Regions from separate parts of the Bradyrhizobium sp. 604_D8_N2_3 genome, predicted to be linked through region 2. Evidence: predicted binding sites of a transcription regulator. Region 2 holds the regulator's gene; the other holds the start of a gene.
What was found. The regulator PhoB, encoded in region 2, activates phosphate uptake and scavenging genes when phosphate is short. The targets are predictions, from matches to a motif close to TGTCATNNANCTGTCAT.

Region 1 (7,197 bases), 4.9 Mb from region 2:
GCGCGCAACGTATGGACGTTGGTCATTGCCGGGTCCTTGTCGAAGAAGTCGCGTCCCCGCCGGTAGGCCTTCTCGTCGCCGCCGAAATGGGCCGCATGATCGGAGGCCGGATCGATGTACGGTTGCTTGCCGTTCGGCGTCGCCAGCACCACCTCGTAGCCGGCATCGATCACGGCCATCGCCGGCACGACGGTTTCATTGAGGTATTGGCCGGTCGGTCCGGTGCCGCCGCCCTGGATCTCGATACGGGTGGCATTGGAGCCGACAACGAGCACTTTTCCTTTGGACATGGTGTCTCCTGCGATTTGCTTGATCGTCTTGCGGTTAGAACTTCATAACAATCCGGCCGACGCGAACGGCAACCTGACGCGACGACCGTTCTGGCGTTTCAAGCAACGACTGGAGCAGATCGGGCGAAGCACGCCGCTTCGCTCCGCAAGCTCGCCCCGAAGGCTCCTGCGGAGGGAATAATCTGTCGCTGCCGAAGAAGTAAGCGGCTTCGCTGATGGCGCGCAAGCCAGCCTCCCAACGTCATTCCGCGCGCAATTTAGGGGATGCGGCGTAGTCTGACCATGTGGCGCGATCGGCCTGGAGCGGATGCATCGTGCGATTTTGCAATGATGCCATCATGCTCCTGTTTTGCCCGACGAGTCAAGTTTACTTCGGCAAAACGTAAGTCATTGATCCGCCACGCGCCGGCTACTGTGCATGGGGTTGTTTTCGCAGTTTTTGTTTGGAGCAGCCCGCGCGGGGTGCTTTACGCGCTCTCCGTCTCCCGGTGCACGTCGTGCACCACGAGGCCCATGCCTTCGTCCGGCATCTTGATCCAGTCGCGGCGCTTCAGCGTGCGCTTGGTGTCCTCGTAGCCGCTCGTCCAGTGCTCGCGCATCGAGGTGCCCGAGAACTCATGGTCCTTGGCGTCGCCCTCATAGGCCTTCTGCTGGTAGATCAGGTGCAGGATCGCGATCTCCGGCATGCGGCGCAGGCTCGACTTGAGCTGGCGATCCTCGTCGGAGAGTTGCTCGTCCGGGACTTTCGCCAGGGCCTTGTAGAGCAGAACCTTGAGATTGTGCGTGCGGCGGTAGACGTCGGTGTTGTGGCGCGTGCGCGAGGAATACATGATGTCCTTGTGGCGGGCCATCACGTCCTGGATCGAGCGCGGCAGCACGCCCCGTGCGCTGAACAGGTCGACCTGGAACACCAGCGAGTTGAGCGCATCCTCCTGGTCGAGCAGATGCTGGAGCGGCGTGTTGGAGACGATGCCGCCGTCCCAGAAATGATCGGTGCCGATCCGCACCATCGGCAGCGCCGGGGGCAGGGCGCCGGAGGCCATGATGTGCTCCGGCTCGATCTCGTCATGGGAGTTGTCGAAATAGATGAAGTTGCCCGAGAGCACGTTGACCGCGCCGACCGCAAAGCGGACCTTCTTCTCGTTGATGAGGTCGAAGTCGACGAGCTCCAGCAGGCTCTCCTTCAGCGGCATCGTGTCGTAATAGCTGGTGGCGGTGCGCGCGCCGACCGGGCTGAACCAGGGATTGACCTGGTGCGGGGTGAAGAAGCCGGGCTGGCCCATCGCCGACGTCATCCACGCACTGGTGAGATTGCGCCACTGGCGGAAGATGTCGCCGTCGGGCGTGTAATGCCAGATCTTGCGATTGGTGATGCGCTCCCAGAAGATGCGCAGCGCCTCCAGCCGCTTCTCCGGCTTGTTGCCGGCGATGATGGCGGAATTGATTGCACCGATCGAGACACCGCAGACCCAGTCGGGCTCGATGCCGGCTTCGTGCAGCGCCTGGTAGACGCCGGCCTGGTAGGCGCCGAGCGCGCCGCCACCTTGCAGCACCAGCGCGACGCGGTCGCAGCGTTCGGGGCGCCAGCCCCGTGCGGGAGGCTGATGCGTCTGATGAGCCGGTTGCGACGTGCGGGCGTCCATGGGTGCCTCCTAGCGTGGACCAAACGATTGCGTCCGGCAGTGACGGCGTGATGACAATTTCAGCGCCGATGCATCGTCTGCATGCAGGCCGACCGCAGCGGGAATGGCGGGAGGTCGTGCGGCTGACGGAAAAGCTTCACATCGCAGTCAATGACGGCGGCTAGCAATTTGCATCTTGCCTTTAGCCGCCGGGCCGACATCACAGACATCACACAGGAGACCAGCGATGCGCAGGGAAGACGTGCTGAGACTTCCGTCCATGCCGGCGGCGGGGCCGAGCTATCCGGCCGGGCCCTATCGCTTCGTCAACCGCGAATTCCTCGTCATCACCTACGAGACCGATCCGGAGCTGATCCGCGCCGGCCTGCCTGAGCCGCTGGAGCCGATCGACCAGCCGATCGTGCATTACGAATGGATCAAGATGCCGGACTCCTCCGGCTTCGGCAGCTACACCGAATCCGGCCTCGTCATTCCGGCGCGCCTCAACGGCGAGGAGGTCAATTTCGTCTCGCAGATGTATCTGGATGATGATCCGCCGATCGCGGCGGGCCGCGAGATCTGGGGCTTTCCCAAGAAATACGCCCATCCGAAACTCGAGATCGTCAAGGACACGCTGACGGGTACGCTGGAATATGCCGGCCAGCTCGTCGCCATGGGCACGATGGGCTACAAGCACGAGAGCATGGCCGGCAACGGCGATCGCACCCGTGCGACGCTGTCGAAGACGCAGATCAATCTGAAGATGATCCCGGGCGTCGACGGCCGTCTCGAAGTCTGTCAGCTCGTCGCGATCAACCTCATCGACATCGTGCCGAAGGGCTCCTGGATGGGGCCCGGCCGGCTGCATCTGGTGCCGCATGTCAACGCGCCGGTCGCGGATTTCCCGGTTCGCCGCTGCCTGGGCGCGCACCACTACATCGCCGATCTCACGCTGCCGTTCGGCCGCGTCGTGCACGACTACGTCAAGGAGGCCGAGGCGATGGCCGCGACGGGGCTGGCCGCGGAGTAGGGCGGCACCATCATCAAACTGTAACAAAGCCGTAATTGAGTACCCGCGAGAGGTCCGGAGGATGCCGTCAGCCATCTTCCGGAAACGGGGCATTTGTTGACGGTTGGGGTTGGCCATGGCTGAGCCGGCGAAGCTTGTCAGCGCGATATCGGATTCCGTGCCCGCCATTCCCGGCCTGGTCTGGGCGTTCCGGCTGCACGGCGACGGCAGCGCCGAGGCGCTGCCGATCGACCAGCCGATCGAGTTCAGCCATGACGGCCGGCTCTGGCTGCATTTCAATCTGACCGATGCGCGCGCGCGGCCCTGGATCGCGGCGTCACAGCTGCCGCCGCTGGCGCGCGACCTCCTGCTGTCCAACGACACTTTCCAGCAGCTTCACGTCATCGACCATTGCGTCTACGGTGTCTTCTCCGATCTCGTGCGCGACATCGACAGTGCGACGGAAGAGACTGCGTTCCTGCGTTTCGCCATGACCGAGCATCTTCTCGTCAGCGGCCGGCATCAGGCGCTGTGCTCGGCCGATGCGACGCGCCGCGTGCTCGAAGGCGGCTACCGCGTCGACAACGTCGCCCATCTCCTGGAAAAGATCGTCGACGAGGTCGCCGACACGCTGGACCGGATGGCGGACAAGCTCGGCCAGGAGATCGACGACATCGAGGAACGGATTTTGGCCGACGACGCCAAGCCGGAGATGCGCCGCAATCTCGGCCGGCTGCGCCGGACCTGCGTCAGGTTGCATCGCCAGCTCACCGGCCTGCGCGTGCTGTTCCACCGCCTCGATCAGAAGAACACCGATCATCTCGCGCCGGCCTTGCGCATTCACGCCGGCAAGCTGGCGCAGCGGCTGGACGGGCTCGATCACGATATCGTCGAGCTCCGCGAACGCAGCCGCCTGCTCGAGGAGGAGCTGCGCTTCAAGAACGAGGAGGAGAGCAACCACCACCTCCACACGCTCTCCATCGTGACCTCGCTGCTGCTGCCGCCGACCCTGATCACCGGCATCTTCGGCATGAACACCAAGGGCCTGCCGCTCACCGACGTCGAGAGCGGATTTCTCTGGGCGGCGCTCCTGATGGCCTCGTCGGTGGGGGCGGCCTATCTGTTCATGCGGCGCACGGGCATCTTCAGGTAGCGTACGCAGCCGGTATCAGCCGTGATCGGGACGTCCCACAGATTTCCGCTGCGAAATGCGGCCGCGATCGTGCTGGCCTCAACGGTGGCGAGCACCGGCGCGTTCGCCGGCGCCAAGGACGAAAGCGCGGCCGAATGGCTGGCGCCAAAATGGTTCAACGAATGGCATGACGGACTCGCCAACAAAGGCCTGAATTTCGGCGCCACCTATATCGCCGACAACATCACTAACGTCTCCGGCGGCGTGAAGCGTGGCGCCATCCATTTCGGGCGCCTCGATCTCTCGGTCGATGCCGATCTCGACAAGCTCGTCGGCTGGACCGGCGGCCGCTTCTACGCCAATGCGTTCGTGATCTACGGGCAGGGACTGAGCCGCAACTACGTAATGAATCTCGCCACCATCAGCGAGATCGAGGCATTGCCGGACCAGCGGCTCTACAACGCCTATTTCGAGCAGAGCTTCTTTGGCGATCGCCTGAACATCAGGGCCGGCCAGCAGGCCGCCGACGTCGAGTTTTTCGACAGCCAGACCGACGACCTCTTCATCAACGGCACCTTCGGCTGGCCCGCGATCAAGGCGAGCAACCTTCCGGCCGGCGGCCCGGCACCGCCGATCGCTGCGCCCGGTATCCGCATCAAGGCGGCGCTGACCGACAACATCACCGCGTTCGGTGCGGTGTTCAACGGCGATCCGTCAGGTCCGGGCGATCAGGATCCGCAGCTGCGCGACCATCATGGCCTGGCGTTCCGCGTCAACGATCCGCCGTGGGTGATCGGGCAGGTCCGCTTCAACTACGACATCGATATCGGCGGCCGGCCGCTCGCCGGCAATTTCACGCCGGGCGCCTGGAAGCATTACGGCTCGTTCGACAGCCAGCGTTTTACGGCCGAGGGGCTCTCGATCGCCGATCCCGGCGGAAGCGGTGTACCTGCAAGACTTCGCGGCAATTACGGTATCTTCGCCGTCATCGAGCAGGTGCTCTATCGCCCGCCGGAGGTGAAGGACAACACCACGTCAGCCTCGATCCCGGGCGTCACCGCGTTCGGCCGCATCGCCTACAGCCCGCCGGACCGCAATCTGATCGACCTTTATGTGGACGGCGGCATCGGCTTCGTCGGCTTCACGCCAGGCCGTCCGCTCGATCGCTTCGGCGTGGCAATGGCCTATATGCGGATTTCGAACACCGCGCGCAATCTTGACATTGATACGCAGGCTTCCACCGGCATCCAGAGTCCGGTGCGCAGCAACGAGACGCTGATCGAGATGATCTACGAAGCGCATATCAAGCCGGGCTGGCTGATCGCGCCTTACTTCCAATACGTGTTCCGCCCCTCCGGCGGCATCCCCAATCCGAACGATCCGACCGGCGTGTCGCGGATCGGTGACGCCGCAGTGTTCGGCGTCACCACCACGATCAGGTACTAGGCCATCGCCGGCTTCGGCTCGGCCTTCGGTTGCCGCGACAGCGCCAGCACGATCAGCGAGGCGAACACGCAGAGCGCGCCGGCGATGAAGAACGCGGGCAGGTAGCTCTCATAGACCGTCCGCGAGAAACCGGCGCCGAACGCCGCGGTGCCGGCGCCGAGCTGATGGCCGGCAAAGATCCAGCCGAACACCAGATTGGCGCGCTCGGGTCCGAATTTCTGCGCGGTGAGCCGCACCGTCGGCGGCACCGTGGCGATCCAGTCGAGCCCGTAGAACATTGCGAACAGCGACAGCCCGTAGAACGAGAAGTCGCTGAAAGGCAGGAAGATCAGCGAGAGCCCGCGCAGGCCGTAGTACCAGAACAGCAAATAGCGGTTGTCGTAGCGGTCCGACAGCCAGCCCGACATGATGGTGCCGAAGAAGTCGAAGATGCCCATCGCGGCGAGCAGGCCTGCCGCCTGCACCTGCGGGATGCCGAAATCGAGGCACATCGGGATCAGGTGCACCTGGACGAGGCCGTTGGTCGACGCGCCGCAGACGAAGAAGGTCGCAAACAGGATCCAGAACGCGCGCGACTTCGAGGCGTCGCGCAGCGTGCCGAGCGCCACGCCGGTGATCGAACCATGGCTGACCGGCGGGGCCGGCAGGGGCTCGGTGCCTTCGTCGCCGAACGGGCGCAGGCCCACATCGCTCGGCCGGTCGCGCATCGCGAGGAGAACCGCCACGGCGGAGACGCCGAGCGCGATGCAGACGAAGCCGAGCGCGAGCCGCCAGCCGTAACGTTCGGTCAGGCTTGCGAGCAGCGGCAGGAATACGAGCTGGCCGGTGGCGACGCTCGCGGTCATGATGCCGACAACGAGACCGCGCCGAGCGGCGAACCAGCGCGTCGCTATGGTAGCGCCCAGCACCAGCGCGGTCATGCCGGTGCCGATGCCGATCACGACGCCCCACAGCAACACGAGCTGCCAGACTTCAGTCATGCCGAGCGAAAGGACCAGCGCCGAGACGACGATGAGCTGGGCGGTCAGCGTGACGTTGCGCAGGCCGTAGCGGTTGAGCAGGGCGGCCGCGAACGGCGCCATCAGCCCGAACAGGATGAAGCGGATCGACAGCGCGGAGGAAATCTGCGCCGTGCTCCAGCCGAACTCGTGCTGAAGCGGGACGATGAAGACGCCGGGCGCGCCGACCGTGCCGGCGCTGATCAGCGCGGTGAGGAAGGTCACGCCGACCATCACCCAGCCGTAGTGGATATTGCGGCGGCCGAGTGTCGCCGCGAGCCAGTTCGAGATCATTGGGCCTCAATGTTTGATGGGCAGGCTTTGAGACACCTGCACGAGCTTGTAGAATGGCACGGGACGTGTCTGTCGAAAATGACAGAGTTCCCTCATTTTCGGACGTTTCTAGGTCAGTGCGTCAGACGCTCCACGGCGATGGCCGTGGCTTCACCGCCGCCAATGCAGAGTGCCGCAACGCCGCGCTTGAGGTTTTGCGCCTCGAGCGCGTGCAGCAGCGTCACGATCAGCCGCGCACCGGTGGCGCCGATGGGATGGCCGAGCGCGCAGGCGCCGCCGTTGATGTTGAGCTTGTCGCGAGGGATGCCGAGGTCGCGCTGCGCCGCCATCGCCACCACCGCGAAGGCCTCGTTGATCTCGAACAGATCGACATCGCCGGCGCTCCAGCCGACCTTGTCGAGCAGCT
Region 2 (7,197 bases):
CATCTGCCTGAGACCCCGGTGATGATTGCGGGCGACCGCGAGGAATTGCTCCGCCTGTTCGAGAACCTGATCGAGAACGCGCTCAAATACGGGGCGTCGGGCGGACGTGTCATCGTGTCGCTGGCCGCGGCGGCAGCCACTGATGGAACTCAGGAAATCCGGGTCATGGTCCGCGATTTCGGCCCCGGCATCGCGCCCGAGCATCTGCCGCGGCTGACCGAGCGGTTCTACCGGGTCGACGTCGGTGACAGCCGCTCGCAGGGCGGGACGGGGCTCGGATTATCGCTGGTGAAACATATTCTTAACCGCCATCGCGGCCGGCTTTTGATCGAGAGCGTGCCCAAGCAGGGCGCCGTTTTCACGGCCTGTTTTCCCCAGGCGAAGACCGCGGCCTCGACCTGATATTCAAGCGATTTCAATCGCTTGGCCGTGTCATCCAGCTGTCACGAAACCTTCGTAAAAGCACAGCCGACCGCTCCTAAAGGGGCGGCACGGGGAGCGCGATCGGGCGCGGATGGCGCTTCGCTCCCCTGTATGGAGACCACCATGAATTTCATCAAAACTATCGTCGCTGCCGGCTTGGTCGCCGCATCGGCGACGGCGGCGTTTGCTGCCGACATCACGGGTGCCGGTGCGACGTTCCCGTTCCCGATCTATTCCAAGTGGGCTGACGCCTACAAGAAGGAGACCGGCAACGGTCTGAACTACCAGTCGATCGGCTCCGGCGGCGGCATCAAGCAGATCCAGGCCAAGACCGTGACCTTCGGCGCCAGCGACGCGCCGCTCAAGGCCGAGCAGCTCGAGAAGGACGGCCTCGTCCAGTGGCCGATGGTGATGGGCGCCATCGTTCCGGTCGTCAACATCGAGGGCGTGAAGCCCGGCGAGCTGGTGTTCGACGGCGAGACCCTGGCCAGCATCTATCTCGGCAAGATCACCAAGTGGGACGACGCCGCGATCAAGAAGCTCAATCCGAACGTGAAGCTGCCGTCGGACGCGATCACCGTGGTCCGCCGCTCGGATGGTTCGGGCACCACCTTCAACTTCACCAACTATCTCGCTAAGGCCAGCGCGGACTGGAAGAGCAAGGTCGGTGAGGGCACCGCGGTCGAGTGGCCGGTCGGCGTCGGCGCCAAGGGCAACGAAGGCGTGTCGGGCAACATCAGCCAGACCAAGAACTCGATCGGCTACGTCGAGTACGCCTATGCCAAGCAGAACAAGCTGACCTACACCGGCCTCGTCAACAAGGCCGGCAAGCCGGTGCAGCCGACGGTCGAAGCCTTCCAGGCGGCCGCTTCCAACGCCGACTGGGCCAAGGCTCCCGGCTACTACGTCATCCTGACCGACCAGCCCGGCGACAAGTCCTGGCCGATCACGGCGGCGACCTTCATCCTCATGCACAAGGATGCCACCGACAAGGCAGCCTCGCAGGAAGCCATCAAGTTCTTCCGCTGGGCCTTCAAGAGCGGCGGCAAGGCGGCTGAAGAGCTCGACTACATCCCGATGCCGGACCCGGTCGTCCAACTGATCGAGAAGACCTGGGCTGCCGAGATCAAGAGCTAAGCGCTCTGTGTCCCGGACTGGGCGCCGGGATCTCACAAGACCTCCGCTCCGGATCGGCCTCGCGCCGCATCCGGAGCGCAAGACCAACAACAAGACCGACAACAAGCGTATATCAAACGGGCACAGGGGATCGGCGTGGCAGAGATGGCCGTTCAGAGCGATGTAATCGACGACGCCGGACCGTATGACCGCGCCAAGGCCTTGGGCGCCTTCAAGCTCGGCGACCTCACCTTCTACTGGATCACGCGGCTGTCCGCGATCTCGGTGCTCCTCATCCTCGGTGGCATCATCATCTCGCTGATCGTCGGCGCGTTCCCGGCGATGAAGGAATACGGCTTCGCCTTCCTGTGGACGCAGCGCTGGGCGCCGTCGGCAGATCCGCCCGTGCTCGGCGCGCTCGGCCCGATCTACGGCACGCTCATCACCTCCTTCATCGCGATGGCGATCGCCATTCCGGTCGGTCTCGGCATTGCGATCTTTCTGACCGAGCTCTGCCCGCAATGGGCGCGCCGCCCGATCGGCATGGCGATCGAGCTGCTCGCCGGCATTCCCTCGATCATCTACGGCATGTGGGGCTTCTTCGTGCTCGGCCCGTTCCTGGCCAACACGTTCCAGCCCTTCATGATCAAGATCTTCGACGGCATCCCGGTGCTGGGCGCGATCTTCGCAGGCCCGCCGTCCTATCTCAGCCTGTTCAACGCGGCGCTGATCCTCGCCATCATGGTGCTGCCCTTCATCACCTCGATCTCGGTCGACGTGTTCAAGACGGTGCCGCCGGTGCTCAAGGAAGCCGCCTACGGCGTCGGCTGCACCACCTGGGAAGTCGTGCGCAGCGTGGTGATCCCCTATACCCGCGTCGGCGTCATCGGCGGTGTCATGCTGGCGCTCGGCCGCGCGCTCGGCGAGACCATGGCGGTGACCTTCATCATCGGCAACTCGTTCCGCATCTCGTCGTCGATCTTCGCCCCGGGCACCACGATCTCGGCGGCGATCGCATCGGAGTTCGCCGAAAGCGACGGCCTGCACCAGTCCGGCCTGATCCTGCTCGGCCTGCTGCTGTTCGTGCTGACATTCTTCGTGCTCGCGGCTGCACGGTTGATGCTGATGCGTCTTGAAAAGAAGGCGGGGAAGTAACATGAACCCGATCTACGCACGCCGCCGCCGCATGGACATCGTCATCCGTGTGCTCTGCCTGGCTGCCGCTGCCTTCGGCGTCACATGGCTCGCGCTGATCCTGATGACGCTGCTCTACAACGGCATTGCCGGCCTGAACCTGGAGCTCTTCGTTGCGGACACGCCGCCTCCGGGCTCGACCGAGGGCGGCCTGCGCAACGCCATCGTGGGTTCGATCATCATGACCGTGCTCGGCGTCGGCATCGGCGCGCCGCTCGGTCTGTTCGCCGGCACCTATCTCGCCGAGTACGGCCGCAACGACCGCCTGACCTCGGTGATCCGCTTCATCAACGACATCCTGCTCTCGGCGCCCTCGATCATCATCGGCCTGTTCATCTATGGTGCGGTGGTGGTGCCGATGCGCGGCTTCTCGGCGATTGCCGGCTGCCTCGCGCTTGCGGTGATCGTCATCCCGGTGGTGCTGCGCACGACCGAGGACATGCTGCTGCTGGTGCCGAACGCACTGCGTGAGGCGGCCTCGGCGCTCGGCCTGCCGCGCTCGCTGGTGATCAAGCGCATCGCCTATCGCGCGGCGCGCTCGGGCCTCATTACCGGCGTGATGCTGGCCACCGCCCGCGTCGCCGGCGAGACCGCGCCGCTGCTCTTCACCGCGCTGTCGAACCAGTTCTTCAGCCTGGGTCTGAACAAGACGATGGCGAACCTGCCGGTCACCATCAACAATTTCGTGCAGAGCCCCTACGCCTACTGGAAGCAGCTCGCCTGGAGCGGCGCGCTGCTCATCACCCTGACCGTTCTTGCCCTGAATATTGGCGCGCGCATTCTGAGCGCCGAGAGGACCGCAAAATGAGTGATCTTTCCGTATCGATGAGCGCGGCCGGTGGTTTGCCCCAGGCGCCGGTGCTGCCCGAAGCTCCGGCCAAGGTGACGGTGCGCAACCTCAATTTCTATTACGGCGAGCACCACGCGCTGAAGAACATCAATCTGGCGCTCGGCACCAACCGCGTCACGGCGTTCATCGGCCCGTCTGGCTGCGGCAAGTCGACCCTGCTGCGCATCTTCAATCGGATGTACGACCTCTATCCGGGCCAGCGCGTCACCGGTCAGCTCATGCTCGACCAGACCAACGTCCTCGACCCCAAGCTGGACCTCAATTTGCTGCGCGCCCGCGTCGGCATGGTGTTCCAGAAGCCGACGCCGTTCCCGATGACGATCTACGAAAACATCGCCTTCGGCATCCGTCTCTATGAGAAGATCTCGAAGTCCGAGATGGACGACCGCGTCGAGAAGGCGCTGCGCGGCGGCGCGCTGTGGAACGAGGTCAAGGACAAGCTCAACGCCTCCGGCCTGTCGCTCTCCGGCGGCCAGCAGCAGCGCCTCTGCATCGCCCGCACGGTCGCGGTGCGGCCCGAGGTGATCTTGTTCGACGAGCCCTGCTCGGCGCTCGACCCGATCTCGACCGCCAAGGTCGAGGAGCTGATCCAGGAGCTGTCCGAGAACTACACGATCGCGATCGTCACCCACAACATGCAGCAGGCGGCGCGCGTCTCCGACAAGACCGCCTTCATGTATCTCGGCGAGCTGATCGAGTTCGACGACACCAGCAAGATCTTCACGTCGCCGACCGACCGGCGCACGCAGGATTACATCACCGGCCGGTTCGGCTGAGGAGACGGAACATGGGTTCTGAACATACCGCAAAGGCCTTCGACACCGACCTCCAGGAACTCACGCGCCTGGTCGCCGAGATGGGCGGCATCGCCGAGCGCATGATCGTCGATTCCGTCGACGCGCTGATCCGCCGCGACGTCGCGCTCGGCCAGCGCGTCGTGACCATCGACGCCGAGCTCGACGCGCTCCAGAAGAAGATCGAGGAGCGCGCCGTTCTCACCATCGCGCGCCGCCAGCCGATGGCGGTGGATCTGCGCGAGATCGTCGGCGCCATGCGCGTCGCGACCGATCTCGAGCGGATCGGCGACCTCGCCAAGAACATGGGCAAGCGCGTCGCGGCGCTGGAGACGGATTTCCATCCGCTCAAGCTGTTCCGCGGTCTGGAGCACATGACCGACCTCGTGCAGCAACAGGTCAAGTCGGTGCTGGACGCCTATGCCGCGCACGATCTGCCGGCGGCAATGGCGGTGTGGAAGGGCGACGAGGAAGTCGACGCCATCTGCACCTCGCTGTTCCGCGAGCTCCTCACCTACATGATGGAGGATCCGCGCAACATCTCGTTCTGCATCCATCTGATGTTCTGCGCCAAGAACATCGAGCGCATCGGTGACCACGCCACCAACATCGCCGAGACCGTGTTCTACATGATCGAGGGCCAGGCGATCACCGACAAGCGGCCGAAGGGCGACATGACGACCTTCGCCACGACGGTCCCGAACACTTAAGGAGCGACGAACACCATGGGCGCACGCATTATGGTGGTTGAGGACGAGGAAGCTCTCACCGAGCTTCTCCGCTACAACCTCGAAGGCGACGGCTATGACGTCGAGACGGTGATGCGCGGCGACGATGCCGACACCCGCCTCAAGGAGCACATCCCCGATTTGATCGTGCTCGACTGGATGCTGCCGGGCCTCTCCGGCATCGAGCTGTGCCGGCGGCTGCGCACCCGGCCCGAGACCAAGCAGCTCCCGATCATCATGCTCACCGCGCGCGGCGAGGAGAGCGAGCGGGTGCGGGGCCTTGCGACCGGCGCCGACGACTACATCGTCAAGCCGTTCTCGGTCCCGGAGCTGCTGGCACGCGTGAAGGGCCTGCTCAGGCGCGCCAGCCCCGAGCGGCTCGCCACCGTGCTCGCCTATGGCGACATCGAGCTCGACCGCGACAAGCGTCGCGTGGCGCGCTCGGGCCGGCCGATCGATCTCGGCCCGACCGAATATCGCCTGCTGGAGTTCTTCCTGGAGCATCCCGGCCGCGTGTTCTCGCGCGAGCAGCTGCTCGACAGCGTCTGGGGCCGTGACATCTACATCGACGAGCGCACCGTCGACGTCCATATCGGGCGCCTGCGCAAGCTGCTCAATCTCGGCCGCGAGCAGGACCCGATCCGCACCGTCCGCGGCGCGGGCTACGCACTGGACGATCGCTTTGCGAAGGCGGAGCAAGCGTAAGGGGTTGCTGTGGCAGACGTGATTTAGCGGGCTGCCACCGCATCCTCGATGTCGTCCCTGCGAACGCAGGGACCCATAACCACAGGGAGTGGTTTGGCGAAGACTCGGAGTGATCATCCCGCGCAATAACTACGCGCCGGGATTATGGGTCCCTGCGTTCGCAGGGACGACACCGAGTGAGTTGAGCCGTCATCGCGTGACGGCGCCGTCTTCGTAGTCAGCTAATCCGATACCTCAGCGCGGACCCGGCTTCGCCGGCGCGCGCCGGCGATCGGCCGCGGGCTGATACGCCACGCGCGAGTGCTGGGCGCAGTAGGGCAGGCCGGAGAGCGCCTTGCCGCCGCAGAAGAAGAAATCCGGGCTCGAGGGATCGCCGACCGGCCAGTGGCAGGTGGCCTCGTTCAGCTCCAGCAGCGACAGCCGCTGGCTCATCGGCACGACGTTGTCGTAGGTGACCGGTTCGGCCTCGACCTCGACTTCGAAGGCTTGCGCCAGCGCGGTGTTGCCGCGCGCGATCGGGCGGGTCACCCGCATCATGTGCTGGGCGGGGCGTGCCTTGCGCGGCCGCGGCGCTGCCGATGAAGGGCTCTTGGCGCGGCCCGACAGGCCGAGCCGGTGCACTTTGCCGATTACGGCATTGCGGGTCACATTGCCGAGTTCAGCGGCGATCTGGCTGGCCGAAAGCCCGGCCTCCCAGAGCTTTTTCAGCTGCTCGACGCGATCATCCGACCAGGTCAAAACGGTCATTGCACCCTTTCCTTCGCCGGCGCCTGCCATCCTGGCGGCCGCACGGCGAATGCCTAAGCTTCGAAAAACCCGTGCCGCCAGAATCCCTTAAGGCTCGCCGGGCGCACCAGATGCGCCCGAACGCTTACGCCGGTACATGAGGACTTAGAGGATCAGAACTGCTGCACGAGATGTCGTATCTGACAAGCCAAACGCTACAATATGGCGTGACTCACGCGCAAGAGTCCGCCGACTCGCTTCCACATGTTCCGTGGCGGAAATACGCAAAATCGCCACCGCAAGACTACGGATTCTGCGTTTCGCGAGGCTTTCCGGGCGGCATTGACACCGGTTTCACCAGGCATAAGATAGTCTCGCGTGCCGCCCTTAAAAGGCGGCACGTTTCGTTTTCCGGGCCGGTCAATGGTGCGTTGCGCAATGCACGCTCACGCCGTCCGCAACATTCAAGTGATCGTCATGACTAACAGCGCAGCGCCGCATTTGCTCCCCGTTTTCGCCAGGTCCGACCTCGGTTTCGAGCGCGGTGAAGGCTGCTGGCTGATTGCGACCAATGGCGATCGCTATCTCGATTTCACCTCGGGCGTGGCGGTGAATGCGCTCGGCCATGCTCACCCTGCGTTGGTCAAAGCGTTGCAAGAGC

Region 1: the regulator PhoB is predicted to act here: its motif matches at 1,973-1,989, upstream of AB7245_RS19495 (acetoacetate decarboxylase).

What each region holds. Positions count from the first base shown of each region.
Region 1 covers NZ_JBPWPM010000001.1:4,144,343-4,151,539, forward strand. The annotation lists gene AB7245_RS19485 (type 1 glutamine amidotransferase domain-containing protein) at 1-290, opposite strand, end outside; gene AB7245_RS19490 (patatin-like phospholipase family protein) at 758-1,933, opposite strand; gene AB7245_RS19495 (acetoacetate decarboxylase) at 2,160-2,942, shown strand; gene AB7245_RS19500 (transporter) at 3,058-4,074, shown strand; gene AB7245_RS19505 (carbohydrate porin) at 4,096-5,499, shown strand; gene AB7245_RS19510 (MFS transporter) at 5,496-6,791, opposite strand; gene AB7245_RS19515 (acetyl-CoA C-acyltransferase) at 6,905-7,197, opposite strand, start outside.
Region 2 covers NZ_JBPWPM010000001.1:9,011,463-9,018,659, reverse strand. The annotation lists gene AB7245_RS43385 (ATP-binding protein) at 1-402, shown strand, start outside; gene pstS (phosphate ABC transporter substrate-binding protein PstS) at 547-1,560, shown strand; gene pstC (phosphate ABC transporter permease subunit PstC) at 1,705-2,694, shown strand; gene pstA (phosphate ABC transporter permease PstA) at 2,696-3,541, shown strand; gene pstB (phosphate ABC transporter ATP-binding protein PstB) at 3,538-4,359, shown strand; gene phoU (phosphate signaling complex protein PhoU) at 4,371-5,087, shown strand; gene phoB (phosphate regulon transcriptional regulator PhoB) at 5,103-5,810, shown strand; gene AB7245_RS43350 (GcrA family cell cycle regulator) at 6,045-6,557, opposite strand; gene AB7245_RS43345 (aspartate aminotransferase family protein) at 7,014-7,197, shown strand, end outside.